Telluria mixta: one gene and its partners. The protein of the gene in region 3 interacts with the protein of the main gene of each other region in a pairwise test. Links are inferred from orthologs where the notes say so. Each region holds a gene or a part of one and is shown on either strand. Other genes may lie near its edges.

Evidence for each region.
Region 1: the proteins of P0M04_RS27635 (region 3) and secB interact in binary tests that used the Escherichia coli proteins (3 or more experiments, as listed by UniProt). The link is inferred for Telluria mixta from one-to-one orthologs.
Region 2: the proteins of P0M04_RS27635 (region 3) and lysA interact in binary tests that used the Escherichia coli proteins (3 or more experiments, as listed by UniProt). The link is inferred for Telluria mixta from one-to-one orthologs.

The regions. Positions count from the first base shown.
Region 1 is NZ_CP119520.1:1,799,072-1,803,474, reverse strand. Bases 1-2,720 are described here. They hold secB (protein-export chaperone SecB), read right to left. Parts: upstream 1,738-2,720; coding sequence 1,264-1,737; downstream 1-1,263. Other genes in these bases: P0M04_RS07940 (rhodanese-like domain-containing protein), read right to left, coding at 2,283-2,687; grxC (glutaredoxin 3), read right to left, coding at 1,997-2,266; P0M04_RS07955 (SH3 domain-containing protein), read right to left, coding at 710-1,165; P0M04_RS07960 (NAD(P)H-dependent glycerol-3-phosphate dehydrogenase), read right to left, coding at 1-693. In the rest of the region: gpmA (2,3-diphosphoglycerate-dependent phosphoglycerate mutase), read left to right, coding at 2,783-3,529; P0M04_RS07930 (murein hydrolase activator EnvC family protein), read left to right, coding at 3,599-4,403. UniProt on the Escherichia coli protein: One of the proteins required for the normal export of some preproteins out of the cell cytoplasm. It is a molecular chaperone that binds to a subset of precursor proteins, maintaining them in a translocation-competent state.
Region 2 is NZ_CP119520.1:1,570,591-1,575,205, reverse strand. Bases 788-3,719 are described here. They hold lysA (diaminopimelate decarboxylase), read right to left. Parts: upstream 2,925-3,719; coding sequence 1,650-2,924; downstream 788-1,649. Other genes in these bases: P0M04_RS06905 (penicillin-binding protein 1A), read right to left, coding at 3,598-3,719; cyaY (iron donor protein CyaY), read left to right, coding at 3,247-3,576; lptM (LPS translocon maturation chaperone LptM), read right to left, coding at 2,933-3,205; P0M04_RS06925 (hypothetical protein), read left to right, coding at 1,407-1,589; msrQ (protein-methionine-sulfoxide reductase heme-binding subunit MsrQ), read left to right, coding at 788-1,402. Outside these bases: protein-methionine-sulfoxide reductase catalytic subunit MsrP, read left to right, coding at 1-748; more of msrQ, read left to right, coding at 761-787; more of P0M04_RS06905, read right to left, coding at 3,720-4,615. UniProt on the Escherichia coli protein: Specifically catalyzes the decarboxylation of meso-diaminopimelate (meso-DAP) to L-lysine. Is not active against the DD- or LL-isomers of diaminopimelate.
Region 3 is NZ_CP119520.1:6,269,537-6,274,100, forward strand. The notes cover bases 748-3,628. They hold P0M04_RS27635 (response regulator transcription factor), read left to right. Parts: upstream 748-1,785; coding sequence 1,786-2,472; downstream 2,473-3,628. Other genes in these bases: P0M04_RS27625 (alpha/beta fold hydrolase), read right to left, coding at 748-1,076; P0M04_RS27630 (Spy/CpxP family protein refolding chaperone), read right to left, coding at 1,160-1,651; P0M04_RS27640 (sensor histidine kinase), read left to right, coding at 2,475-3,628. Also shown: dcd (dCTP deaminase), read right to left, coding at 1-193; more of P0M04_RS27625, read right to left, coding at 240-747; more of P0M04_RS27640, read left to right, coding at 3,629-3,950; P0M04_RS27645 (DNA internalization-related competence protein ComEC/Rec2), read right to left, coding at 3,951-4,564. UniProt on the Escherichia coli protein: Response regulator member of the two-component regulatory system CpxA/CpxR which responds to envelope stress response by activating expression of downstream genes including cpxP, degP, dsbA and ppiA.

The DNA of each region.
Region 1 (4,403 bases), 4.5 Mb from region 3 along the record:
GATTTCCGCGAGGCCGCGCGTAATCAGCGCGGCGCGCGCATTCAGGCCCAGGCCGAGGCCGTCGGCCGTGCCGGTGGCGATGGCAAGGATGTTCTTGACGGCACCGCCCACTTCCACGCCGACCATGTCATCGCAGGAATACACGCGCATATTGCCGCCGTGTACCAGGGCAACGACGCGGTCGCGCAGTGCTTTATCAGTCGATGCGACCGTCAGCGCGCACGGCAGGCCGCGCGCCACTTCCTGCGCGAACGACGGGCCCGACAATGCGGCAGCCGGTACGGCATCGCCCAGCACCTCGCGTACGACCTGGTGCGGCAGCAGGCCGGTCTCGTATTCGAAGCCCTTGCACAGCCAGACGATGTTCGGAATGGCGCGGCCCTTCAGTTGCTGCAGCAGGGGGCGCAGGCCGGCTACCGGGCAAGCCGCGATCAGCAGCGGCGCCTCACCGGCGGCGTTCACGACATGGGCGACGGCCGCATCGAAGTCGGCCGTGACGTCCAGGCCCTCCGGAAATGGGAAGCCGGGCAGGTATTCGGTGTTTTCGCGCGCGCTGGCGGCTTGCGCCATCTGCGCGGGATTGCGTCCCCACAGCAGGACGTCGTGGCGCGCGGCGAGCGCGATCGCTACCGCCGTGCCCCAGGCGCCGGCACCGAGGACGGTGATCTTTTGGGGTGGTTTCGGTTCGTGCATGGTATGGAAAGACGGGCTAGATGCCCCAGATGTCGGAGGCCTTGACGTAACCGCTGGTGCCGTCGCGGTGGCGTACCCGCACCCAGGTACCGGCTTCCGGATCGACGAGCTCGAGCAGGACGTTCTTTTCGGCCGTCATCACGACGGATGCGTTGTCGTCGGGCGCCGAGCGCACCTTGGCGGAGGCGACGCGCACGATGACGTTGCGCTTGGCCGACAGGTTTTTCGCTTCGGTCCAGGCCATGTCGCCGGTGGCGTCACGCACCTTGACCCAGTCGCCGTAGCTGAGGACGACCTCGACCGGCATGCCGCTGGGGGCGACGTACAGCTTGCCGCTGCGGGTGGACGGGGCGTCGTACAGGATCACGGCATGCGCGCCGACCGTCTTGAAATCGAACGCGGCGGCCGCGCACGATGCCAGCAGCAGCAAACTGCCTGCGATGAGACGATGGCGGAAGCGGATGGGGCGCATGTGGGCCTTTGAAGACGTGTCTGCCGGCATCGGCAGCGCGTCAAAGAAACAAGGCGTCCGGCCCCGCCCGGGACGGGCAGAGCAGGACGCCCGGGATATTACTGGTTGCCAGCCGGCGTGCCTGCAGCGGCAGCCTGCTCGGCCAGCGCCTGGCGGCGCTGCTGGTAGAACACTTCGAAGTTGATCTCGGCCAGGTGGACCGGCGGGAAACCGGCACGGGTGATCACGTCGGCGATGTTCGCACGCAGGTACGGATAGATGATGTTCGGGCAACCGATGCCCAGCAGCGGATCCATCTGCTCGGCCGGGATGTTACGGGCTTCGAAGATACCTGCTTGCTTGCCTTCGGCCAGGAAGGCGACTTTGTCCTTGACCTTGGCGGTCACGGTGATGGTGACGGTCGATTCGTAGATGCCATCGGCAATGCCTTCGGCGCCGACGTCCAGCGAGACCTCGATGGTCGGGGCTTCCTGCTCCAGGAAGATCGCCGGGGAATTCGGTTGTTCCAGCGACAGATCCTTCAGGTAGATACGCTGGATTTGGAATACGGGTTGCAGGTTTTCGTCAGCCATGGAACGCTTTCGTGTAATTTTTAAAAAGAATGGCAACATCCTGCCATTCAAGGTGCTTGACAGGAAATCCCTGCAAACCTACTGCGCGTTGCATTGTTGGCCTGCGATGCTCGCTGTACTACTCGTACAGCTGCGCTTCTCGACCAACACTGCTGCCGCTCGCGACGGTTTTCAACGATCCCCTTAAAGGCGCCGGCAATTGTATCAAAACCAATTCGGTTTCAGTAGCTTGCCGGGGGCCCTGACAAGCCGGCACCCGTCAGGCTGCTGCGCCCTTCAGCAGCGGATCCAGGCGGCCCGCCTGGTCGAGTGCGTACAGGTCGTCGAATCCGCCCACGTGGGTGTCGCCCACGTAGATCTGCGGCACCGTGCGGCGGCCCGTGCGCTGCATCATGATGGCGCGCTGTTCCGGATCGAGGTCGACGCGGATGCGTTCGATGTCGGTCACGCCCTTGGCTTCCAGCAGGCGCTCGGCGCGCACGCAGTAGGGGCAGCTTGCGGTGTGATAGAGGACAACATGGGCTGTCATGGCAATTCCTTTCAAATTATTTGATCAGGGGCAGGCCGGCAGCCGTCCAGGCCGCGATGCCGCCTTCCAGGCCATAGATATCTTCGAACCCTGCCGCTTTCAACAGGCGCGCCGCTTTATCGGCGTGTTTGCCGTCCTGGTCGACGACAACGATGGTCTTGATTTTCGACTTGTCCAGCTCGCCGGTGCGATTGCCCAAGTCTGCCAGCGGAATGTGTTTCGCGTCGCGCAGGTGCCCCGCGGCAAACGCGTCGGCGCCGCGCACATCGATCACGGCGGTGGATTTACCCCGGTTGAGCATCTGGGTGGCCTGCAGCGGCGAGGCCAGGCGGCCACGCGGCGCCAGCGACAACCACAGCAGGGCACCCCCCGACAGGACAGCGATCGCGACAGTGATGTAATGGTCGATGATGAAATTCACGAAGGTTCCGTTGGTTGAACTGAATCATCGCATTATAAAATAGAAGTCGGATCGGTATTTCCTGCTCACTTTTTTCCTATAAAGCTAAAGCACCTATGTACAAAATCGTATTCATGCGCCACGGCGAGTCCACCTGGAACCTCGAGAACCGCTTCACCGGCTGGACCGATGTCGACCTGACCGAAAAAGGCGTCAACGAAGCCAGGCTGGCCGGCCGCCTGCTGAAGGAAGCCGGCTTCACCTTCGACCTGGCCTATACCTCGGTCCTGAAACGTGCGATCCGCACCCTGTGGCTGGCCATGGACGAGATGGACATGATGTGGCTGCCAGTCAAGAACGACTGGCGCCTGAACGAGCGTCACTACGGCGCGCTGCAGGGCCTGGACAAGGGCGAAACCGCCGCCAAGTTCGGCGACGAGCAGGTGCTCGTGTGGCGCCGCAGCTACGACACGCCGCCGCCGGCCCTGGAAGCCAACGATCCGCGCACGTCCTTCAATGATCCGCGCTATGCTGGCCTCGACAAGGCTCAGATCCCGCTGACCGAATGCCTCAAGGATACCGTCGCCCGCGTGATGCCGGCCTGGGACGAGGAAATCGCCCCGGCCATCCGCGCCGGCAAGCAGATCCTGATCTCGGCCCACGGCAACAGCCTGCGCGCCGTGATCAAAATGCTGGACAACATCAGCGACACGGACATCGTCGGCCTGAACATCCCGAACGGCACCCCGCTCGTGTATGAACTGGACGCGGACCTGAAGCCGATCCGTCATTACTACCTGGGCGACCAGGCAGCGATCGAGGCCGCCATGGCCGCCGTGGCCAACCAAGGGAAGGCGAAGTAAGTCTTGCGTTTTTCCTTCGTGAAGTCGACGTCCGCGGGCCTGTCCGCCCGCGGCAAGCTGGTATGCGGCCTGCTGGCCTGCGCGTTCGCCTTCGGCAGCGTGCAGGCGGCGCCGCGCCAGACCACGCGCAGCAAGGAGAAGGCCGCCGCCGAGGCGGCGCGCGCCGGTATCCAACAAAAGCTCAGTGCGCTCAAGAAGGACATCAGCCGCACCGAGAGCGAAAAGGAAGATGCGGCCGACGAGCTGGCGGAATCGGAAGAGGCGATCTCCGACGCCAACCGTTCGCTGCGCGAACTCGCGGACGAGCAGGCTGCCACTAACACCAAACTGAAGGATCTCGCCACCGAAGAGGCGAGACTCGGCGACACCATCGCGGCCCAGAAGCGCCAACTGGCGAAGCTGTTGCGCGAACACTATGTCGCCGGCAACGAGGACCGCATCAAGCTGCTGCTGTCCGGTGACAATCCGAACCGGATCAACCGCGACCTGCAGATGATGGCCTACGTATCGCAGGCGCAGGCGAAACTGCTGAATTCCCTGCGCGCGAACCTGGCGGCCGTCGAGGCGAACCACGCCGAGACGCAGAACGCCAAGGATGAGCTGGAAGAAATCGCACAAGAGCAGAAGTCGCAGAAGGCCCTGCTCGAAAAGGAAAAGGCCAAGCGCGCCACCCTGCTGGCGAATCTGTCGAGCAAGCTGACGGACCAGCGCAAGCAGGCGAGCCGCCTGGAACAGGACGAGCAGCGCATGAGCGGCCTCGTCGACCGCCTGACGCGCCTGATCCGCGAACAGGAAATCGCCGCTGCCGCCGAGCGCAAGCGGCAGCAGGAACTGGCTGCCGCGCGCGCAAAAGCGGCCGCCGAAGCGAAAGAAC
Region 2 (4,615 bases), 4.7 Mb from region 3 along the record:
GTTCGACGACGCGACCCACTACAACAACTTCTACGAATTCGGCACGGACAAGGCCGATCCGGCCGCGAACGCGCACACTTTGAAGACGCGCCCGTGGACCGTGCAGATCGAAGGCGAAGTCAAGAAACCGCAGACGATCGACCTCGACCGCCTGGTAAAACTGGCGCCGCTGGAAGAGCGGATCTACCGCCTGCGCTGCGTCGAGGGCTGGTCGATGGTGATTCCGTGGGTCGGCTATTCGCTGTCGAGCCTGATCCGCCAGGTCGAACCGACGAGCAACGCGAAATACATCGAATTCACGAGCCTGGCCGACCGCAGCCAGATGCCGGGCGTTAAAAGCCGCGTGCTCGAATGGCCGTACGTGGAAGGCTTGCGCATGGACGAAGCCATGCATCCGCTGACGCTCCTCACCGTTGGCATGTACGGCCAGGTGCTGCCGAACCAGAACGGCGCGCCCGTGCGCATCGTCGTGCCGTGGAAATACGGCTTCAAGTCGGCGAAATCCATCGTCAAGATCCGCTTCCTGCGCGAGCAGCCGCGTACGGCGTGGAACGGCATCGCGCCCGACGAATACGGCTTTTATTCGAACGTGAACCCGAACGTCGACCACCCTCGCTGGTCGCAGGCGACGGAGCGCCGCATCGGCGAGGGCGGCCTGTTCACACCCAAGCGCAAGACGCTGCTGTTCAACGGCTATAACGAGGTCGCCTCGCTGTACACGGGCATGGATCTCAAGAAGTTGTATTGAGCGGGGGCTGAGATGGCTTTCAACCCGACGCCGACCCAGTTCAAGGCCCTGAAGGCCGTCCTGTTCATGCTGGCGCTGCTGCCGTTCCTGCGCATGGCGTGGCTGACGGCGGCCGGGGTGCCCGTCGATCCGGTCGAATTCCTCACGCACGGCAGCGGCGACTGGGCCCTGTACCTGCTGTGCGCGACGCTCGCCGTCACGCCGCTGCGCCGCCTGACGGGCTGGAACTGGCTCGTTCGACTGCGGCGCATGGTCGGGCTGTTTACCTTCTTCTACGCCTTCATGCACTTCATGACGTTCCTGTGGTTCGACCATTTCTTCGACGTGGCCGCCATGTGGAAGGATGTGCTGAAGCGCCCGTTCATCACGGTGGGCTTTGCCGCCTTCGTGCTGCTGATCCCGCTCGCGGCGACGAGCACGAACGGGATGATCAAGCGCCTCGGCCGCAACTGGGCCCGGCTGCACAAGGTGATCTACGCGATCGCGCCGCTGGCGATCCTGCACTACTGGTGGATGAAGGCGGGCAAGCACAACTTCGAGCAGCCCATCGTGTGGGGCAGCATCGTCGGCGTGCTCCTGCTGTTGCGCGTCTGGTGGAGCCTCAGCCGTCCGCGCACCGAAAAACGTGTCACCACGGCTTCCGTGCGATCATGACGACATGAAGTGGCCCCTTGCGCTGGTGATCGTCGTGGTACTGGCCCTCGTGCTCGTTTTTGGCATGGGGCGGCCGCGCTATGGCCTGCTCGAACGCTGTCTCGACCTGGGCGGTCGCTGGAACGAGCAGGCTGCCGCGTGTGCGGCGCAGATGTGGCCGGATGACCGGTCAAGAAGACGCGAGTGAGTGATTGATGCCGGGGGCATCAATCCCGAAGCCCGGGGCATCAATCAAACCTCGTCACGGTTACGTGACGATGCTTTCTAACGCGAACAGGTCCGCCGGGTTTTCACGCTTGCGGATCACATGCGCCTGGTCCCCGTCGACGAGCACCTCGGCCGCGCGGCCGCGCGTGTTGTAGTTCGATGCCATCGTGAAGCCGTAGGCACCGGCCGCCATCATGGCCAGCACGTCGCCCGGCTCGACGGCCAGCGCGCGGTCGCGGGCGAGCCAGTCGCCCGATTCGCACACGGGGCCGACGAGGTCATAGGTCACCGCATCGCCGGCGCGCTGCACGACCGGCTTGACGTCCATCCAGGCCTGGTACAGCGTGGGACGGGCCATGTCGTTCATGGCGGCATCGACGACGCAGAAATTCTTTTCCTCGCCCGGCTTCAGGAATTCCACCGACATCAGCAGCACGCCCGTGTTGCCGACGATCGAGCGGCCCGGCTCGAAGATCACCTTGATCGGTTGGCCGCCGTGCTTTTCCGCGCGCCACGCGTCCACGCGCGCGAACACGCGCTCGACGTAGTGCGCGATCGGCACCGGCGAGTCCTCGCCCGTGCCGTAGTCGATGCCCAGGCCGCCGCCCACGTCCAGGTGGTGGATGTGGATGCCTTCGCCCGCGAGCGTGTCGATCAGTTCGATCAGCTTGTCCAGCGCTTCCAGCAGCGGCGCGTCGTCCAGCAGCTGCGAGCCGATGTGGCAGTCGATGCCGACGACGTCCAGGTGCGGCAGCTTCGCCGCGGTGCGGTAGGTGTCCAGCGCGTCCGAGAACGCGACGCCGAACTTGCTGGCCTTCAGGCCGGTGGCGATGTACGGGTGGGTTTTCGGGTCGACGTTCGGGTTCACGCGCAGCGAGATGGGCGCGCGCTTGCCCATGCGGCCCGCGACCTCGTTGATGCGGTGCAGCTCGGGAATCGACTCGACGTTGAAGCACAGGATGCCTTTCTCCAGCGCCAGCGCGATCTCCGCCGCGGTCTTGCCGACGCCCGAGAAGATCACCTTGCCCGGGTCGCCGCCGGCCGCGATCACGCGCAGCAGCTCGCCGCCCGACACGATGTCGAAGCCTGCGCCTTCCCGGGCCAGCAGGTCGAGGATGGCCAGGTTGGAGTTCGCCTTCATCGCATAGCAGACCAGCGCGTCGCGGCCCGCGCACGGGCGCGCGTAGCCGGCGAAGTTTTCCAGCAGCTGGGCTTTCGAGTAGACGTAGGTCGGGGTGCCGTGTTCGGTGGCAATTTGGGACAGGGGAACGCGTTCGGCGTGCAGGACGCCGTCTTGGTAGGTGAAGTGCGACATGGATGTGCTTACTGTTGGCTGGCCGGCGAAGGCTGGTTCGGGGCTTGCGTATTGTTGGCGTTGGAGTCGCCGACGGGCATCGTCACGCCGGCAGCGGGGGCCGGCGGCGTGAGCTGGGTCGCCGCGGCGGGCGTATTCGTCGTGCCGGCCGGTGCCGCGCTGGTGTTCGCGGCAGGGGTACGGGTGGGCGGCTTGGGCATGTAGAGCGGACCGGTCTGGCCGCAGGCCGACAGCGCCATCAGGGTCGCCAGGCTTGTCAGGAGCGCAAATGGGGACTTCACGATTAGAATCACGGTTTGATTAGCAGACCTTGGAGTGTAGCATGACCGAATCCGAATTCTTGGCCCTGGCCGAGTCCACCCTGAACGACATCGAGCAGGCGTTCGACCGCCTGTTCGAGCAGGATATCGTCGACGTCGAGTGCAAGCGCAGCGGCAACGTGCTCGAGATCGAGTTCGTCGACAACGGCTCGAAGATCATCGTCAACAGCCAGGCGCCGTTGCAGGAAATGTGGATCGCGGCCCGCGCCGGCGGCTTCCACTACAAGCGCGTGGGCGACGAGTGGCGCAATACGCGCGACGACACGGAGTTCTTCACGTCGCTGTCGGATTTCGCCACCCAGCAGGGCGGCGCGCCGGTCAAGCTGAAGTAAGGCGGGCGGCGGCGCCCTTCGTCAGAACAACTCGTTGCGCACGGCGTCGCGCGACTTCTGCTCGGCCGCCGGGGCCACCGGCCCCACGTCGAGTGACTGCACGCCCGTGCCCGGCGGATTCTCGGCGTAATAGAACTCGTCGCCGTACTGCACGAGGCCCGGCGGCACCGGACGATCGAGCACCGGTTCGGACTTGAGCGCCTTCTGCATGAAGCCGATCCAGATCGGCAGCGCCAGGCCACCGCCCGTTTCCTTGTTGCCCAGGTTGCGCGGCTGGTCGTAGCCGATCCACGCGATGCCGACCAGGTGCGGCTGGTAGCCCGCGAACCAGGCGTCGATCGAATCGTTCGTCGTCCCCGTCTTGCCGGCGATGTCCGTGCGCTTCAGCACCTGCGACGCCTTGGCGGCCGTGCCGTAGCGGGCCACGTCCTTCAGCATGCTGTCCATCAGCCACGCGTTGCGCTCGTCGATGACGCGGTTGGCGTCGACGCCGGCGCGGTCCGGACGCGCTTCCGACAGCACCTTGCCGTCCGCATCCGTCACCTTCGAGATGATGTAGGGGCTGATGCGGTAGCCGCCGTTGGCGAACACGGAATAGGCGCCGGCCATCTGCAGCGGCGTCGTCGCACCGGCGCCCAGCGCGAGCGTCAGGTACGGCGGGTTCTTGTCCGGATCGAAGCCGAAGCGCGTCGCGTATTCCTGGCCGTAGCGGGCGCCGATCTTGTTCAGGATGCGGATCGAGATCATGTTCTTCGACTTGGTCAGGCCGCGCCGCATCGTCATCGGGCCTTCGTACTTGTTGTCGTAGTTTTTCGGTTCCCACGCCTGGCCGCCCGTCGCACCCGCGTCGAACGAGATCGGCGCGTCGTTGATCAGGGTGGCGGGCGAGAAGCCGCGCTCCAGCGACGCCGAATAGATGAACGGCTTGAACGACGATCCCGGCTGGCGCCACGCCTGCGTCACGTGATTGAACTTGCTGCGGTTGAAGTCGAAGCCGCCCACCAGCGCGCGGATCGCGCCGTCGTCCGGGGTCACCGCG
Region 3 (4,564 bases):
CGACGATCGTGCTGTTGATGTTCGTGAACACCTTGAATTCGTCGGCGCAGCGGATGTCGTAGCCGTACGAGGACGTGCCCCACGAAATGATCTTGCGGCCGTCCGTCTCGCGCACCTGTTTCGGCGAGAACGGTTCGATCATGCCGTGTTCTTCCGCCATCCGGCGGATCCATTTGTCGCTCTTGATACTCATCGCTGGGCTTCTTTTCCAAAAAAATGGGGATATGAATCCCGCAATTTTACGCGAAAAGCGCCGCCGGACGACCGGCCTTTTTTTCTTCGCCTTGCGCCAGCAGCCGCGCGATCATCTCGCGTGTCAGCTGCGCCGTCAGTGCCGGCTTCTCCATCGGATAGAGGTGCGTGCCTGCTATCGTGACGAGATTGTCGCCGACCAGCCGGCGCGTGCCGTCCAGGCCCGCCTGGCGCAGCTCCGTGGAATCGGTGCCCGCAATGAAGCCGACCGGCACGGGGAACGGGTCGCGCAGTACCCGGTCCATGTCGTGCGGCAGCGTGCTGTAGATCGCGGCTTCGACGTCGCGGTCGAAACGCAGCCGGACGCCGTCCGGTTGCGGGACCAGGCCATGGTCGAGATAGTCGTCCAGCGCACCCGGCGCCCACGCCTGGAACACGGGCTTCGCCATGAAATGCTCGAACGCGGCCGCGCGCGACGGCCACACGTTGCGCCGCCGCTGGGCCACGTTGCCGGGGGACAAGCGCATGCGCAGCCCGAGCAGCTTCGCGATGCGCCATACCCACGCACGCCAGCCCGCGACGACGGGCGAATCCAGCATCACCACGCAGCGCGCCAGGTCTGGCCGCCGGTGCGCCGCCAGCATGCTGACCGCGCCGCCCAGCGAGTGACCGACGAGGATCGCCGGCCGGCCGTACGTTTCCAGCTGGGCGATCAATTCGTCGATCAGCGTATGCCAGTTGTCGCGCACGGGAAAGCGTGGATCGTGGCCCAGCATGTCCGTCGTGCGCACGTCGAAGTCGCGTCGTAAATCGTCCAGCAGGCGGCCGTACGAACCGGAGGGGTAGCTGTTCCCGTGGGTGAAATGGAGTAATGGCTTGGACATCGGGAATGGGATGACGCGGCTGCGCGTAGTAAAGACAAAACCCATTGTAATGTCATTATCTCCAAGTAGTTAGAGGGAAACGCCTACGGCCGCTCGCTCGCGTCATGCCCGCGCATACGGTGCTGGCGCAGCTGCTCCCGCTGCTCCGGCGTCAGCACGGCCTGGATCTGCGCGTCCGTTCGAGCCTGCAGCAGCGCCTGGGCGGCGACGGCCTGGCCGAGATCGCGCGACAGTGCCCCGGCCCTGGCGTCGTCGAACTTGTCGGCCCGGCCCAGGTCGCGCAAGGCCTCGTGCGCCTTGCGGATCGCCTTGTCGTAGTCGCGGCGCTGCGGTTCCTGGGCGTGCATGATCGCGAACACCTTGTCCTGCTGGGCTTCCGTCAGCTTCAGGCGGTGCAGCGGGACGTGGCCGAAGGGCATGCCCGGGCCGTGGCCGTCCGGGCCGCGTTCGTGGTCGCCACCGGGACCGCGCTGGCCGGCCGCCGGCGGCGCATCCGGCTCGCCGGTCGCGAAAGCCGGGGTGGCGAGGCAGGCGGCGAGCAGCACGGCCGCCGCGGAAAGGCTCGAGAATTTCATGAGTATCATCCTTTTTTGTTCGGAGACGCCATTCTCGGTTGTCTCGATGTTAAGGAGTGTTATCGCCGTGTAAAACGACGTAAAGAGGCCCGGCCCGCATGGTCGGCACGGCCGCCCTGCGCTAAGATGCGAGCATGAACCAAGTCCTGCTTATCGACGACGACACCGAACTGGTCGGCATGTTTGCCGAATACCTGGAACAGGAAGGCTTTCGTGTCGCCTGCGCCCACGACGGCGAGACCGGCGCGCGCGAAGCGCTGTCCGGCCAGTACGCCATCGCCATTCTCGACGTGATGATGCCCCGCATGAACGGCATCGAGACGCTGCGCCGCATCCGCGCCGCCAGCCGCATGCCGATCCTGATGCTGACGGGCCGCGGCGACGACGCCGACCGTATCCTCGGCCTCGAACTGGGCGCCGACGACTACGTCACGAAGCCCTGCACCCCGCGCGAACTGACTGCCCGCGTCCGCGCCATCCTGCGCCGCACGCAAAGCTCGCCCAACGACGGCCCCGGCATCACGCTCACCGTCGGCAAGCTCACGATGCTGCCGGAGCAGCGCCGCGCCACGTGGGAAGGTCGGCCGCTGGAGCTGACCAGCACCGAATTCAACCTGCTCGAAGTCCTCGCCCGCAACGCCGGCCGCCCGGTCAGCAAGAACGACCTGTCCGAGCAGGGACTGGGCCGCCCGCTGGCCCGCTTCGACCGCAACATCGACGTCCACCTCTCGAGCCTGCGCCACAAACTGGGCACGCTGTCCGACGGGCGTTCCTGCCTGCAGACCGTCTACCGTCTCGGCTACCAGCTGATCCGCGAGTAGCGATGGGCCGGCTGTTCTGGAAGTTTTTCCTGTCCATCCTGCTGGCCCAGGTGGCCGCCACGATCGGTGTCGGCGGCACCTTGTGGCTGCGCGACCAGGCGCGCCAGCGCGGCGGCGAACCCACGCTCGACAAGAGTCCGCCCGCCACGATCATGCTGGACGCAGCCGCCGCGACGCTGAAGCACGGCGGCATCGACGCGTTGCGCGACCTGGCCGCCGGCAGCCGCCGCATGCATTTGTACGTGCTCGACGAGCAGGGCCATGAGCTGCTCGACCGGCCCGTGCCCGCCAAGCTGCGCGAGGAAGTCGAGCGTAACCTGAACGGCGACGGCCGCACGCATGCCGTCGCCCACATGACGAGCGCCGATGGTCGCCGCTACACTGCTTTCGCATCGCGCGCATGGCATATGCCGGGCACGGACGGTCCCGGCCCACGCGGCTTCGGCACCGGGCCTGGCTTCGGACCGCCGGTTGGCGGACCGGGCGACGGCGGCCCGGGCGCGCGCATGGACGGCGGCCCCGGCGGCCCTGGCGGCCCTGGCGGCCCGGGTGGCGGCTGGTTCGGCCTGCCGCCGGAATTCAGCCGCCACGTGGGCCCCTGGCTGCCGATCGTCGCCGCGACCTTGGCCAGCCTGCTGTTCGCTGCCCTCCTCGCCTGGTATTTCTCGCGTCCGATCCGCGCCCTGCAGCGCGCCTTCGACGCCGCCGCCGCGGGCGACCTGGCGCCCAGGTTCGCCCACGCGGCGCCGCGCCTGATCGGCGACGAACTCGCGGAACTGGGCCACGACTTCGACCGCATGAGCGCCCAGCTGCGCGCCCTGATGGACGGCCAGCGCCGCCTGCTGCACGACGTCTCGCACGAACTGCGCTCCCCGCTCGCGCGCCTGCAGGCCGCCATCGGCCTCGCGCACCAGCAGCCGGACCGCCTGCAGGCGTCGCTCGAACGCATCGAACGGGAAAGCGTGCGCATGGACCGCCTCGTCGGCGAACTGCTGACGTTGTCCCGACTGGAAGCGTCTACGACTCTGCCGGCGACGGAGCCCGTCGACCTCGTGGAGATGGTCGACCAGATCGCCGACGATGCCCGCTTCGAAGCCGGCGCGGTGGTCGACGTCGACGCGCCGGAACCGGTCACGGTACACGGCGCACCGGACCTGTTGTGGAGCGCCGTCGAAAACATCGTGCGCAACGCCGTCAAGCACGGCGCCGGCGGGCCCGTGAACGTCTGCCTGCATCCGGACGGCGACCTCGTTCACATCGAAGTCCTCGACAAGGGCCCTGGCATCGCGCCGGAACACCTGGGCGACGTGTTCGAACCGTTCTTCCGCTCCAACCCGACGCGCAACAACGTCGATGGCCACGGGCTCGGTCTCGCGATCGCCAAGCGGGTCGTGGAGACGCATGGCGGGCGGATCTCGGCCGCCAACCGGCCCGACGGCGGGTTGCGCGTCACGATCACGCTGCCGCGCGCGGGCTGATCAGCGTACGTACCAGTAGCGCGCGTGCGCCGTGCGGTAGCTGCGCCACGCCACGTCCGTGTCGAAGTCCAGCGTCAGCGCGCCCGCTTCGTCGGTCCGCAGCCGCTCGACACCGATCGCCCCGTAGCGTGCGTAGACCTCGGGCTTGGGGTGGTGGTAGCGGTTGCGGTACCCGACCTGGAAGACTGCGATGCCGGGCCGCACCGCCTGCAGGAACGCCAGCGTGGACGACGTGCCGCTGCCGTGGTGCGGTGCGAGTAGCACGTCCGCGCGCAGGCGGTCGGGCGCGCGCTCGAGGAGCGCCGCTTCCTGCGCCGCCTCGATGTCGCCCGCCAGCAGCACCGTGCGCCGGCCATTGCTGATGCGGAGCGTGCAGCTGCGCGCGTTCGTCTTCAGGTGCCCGTCGTCATAGCTGGCCGGCGTCGGATGCAGCATGTCGAACGTGATGCCGTCCCACTCCCAGTGCTGGCCCGCGCCGCAGCGCACGTGGCGGCGCGCTGCGCGGACGATCGCGTGATCCGCGGGCAGCGACGACGCGAGCCAACCCGCATCGACGCCCTCCAGCACCGCCAGCGCGCCACCAGAATGGTCGGTGTCGCCGTGGCTGACGACGA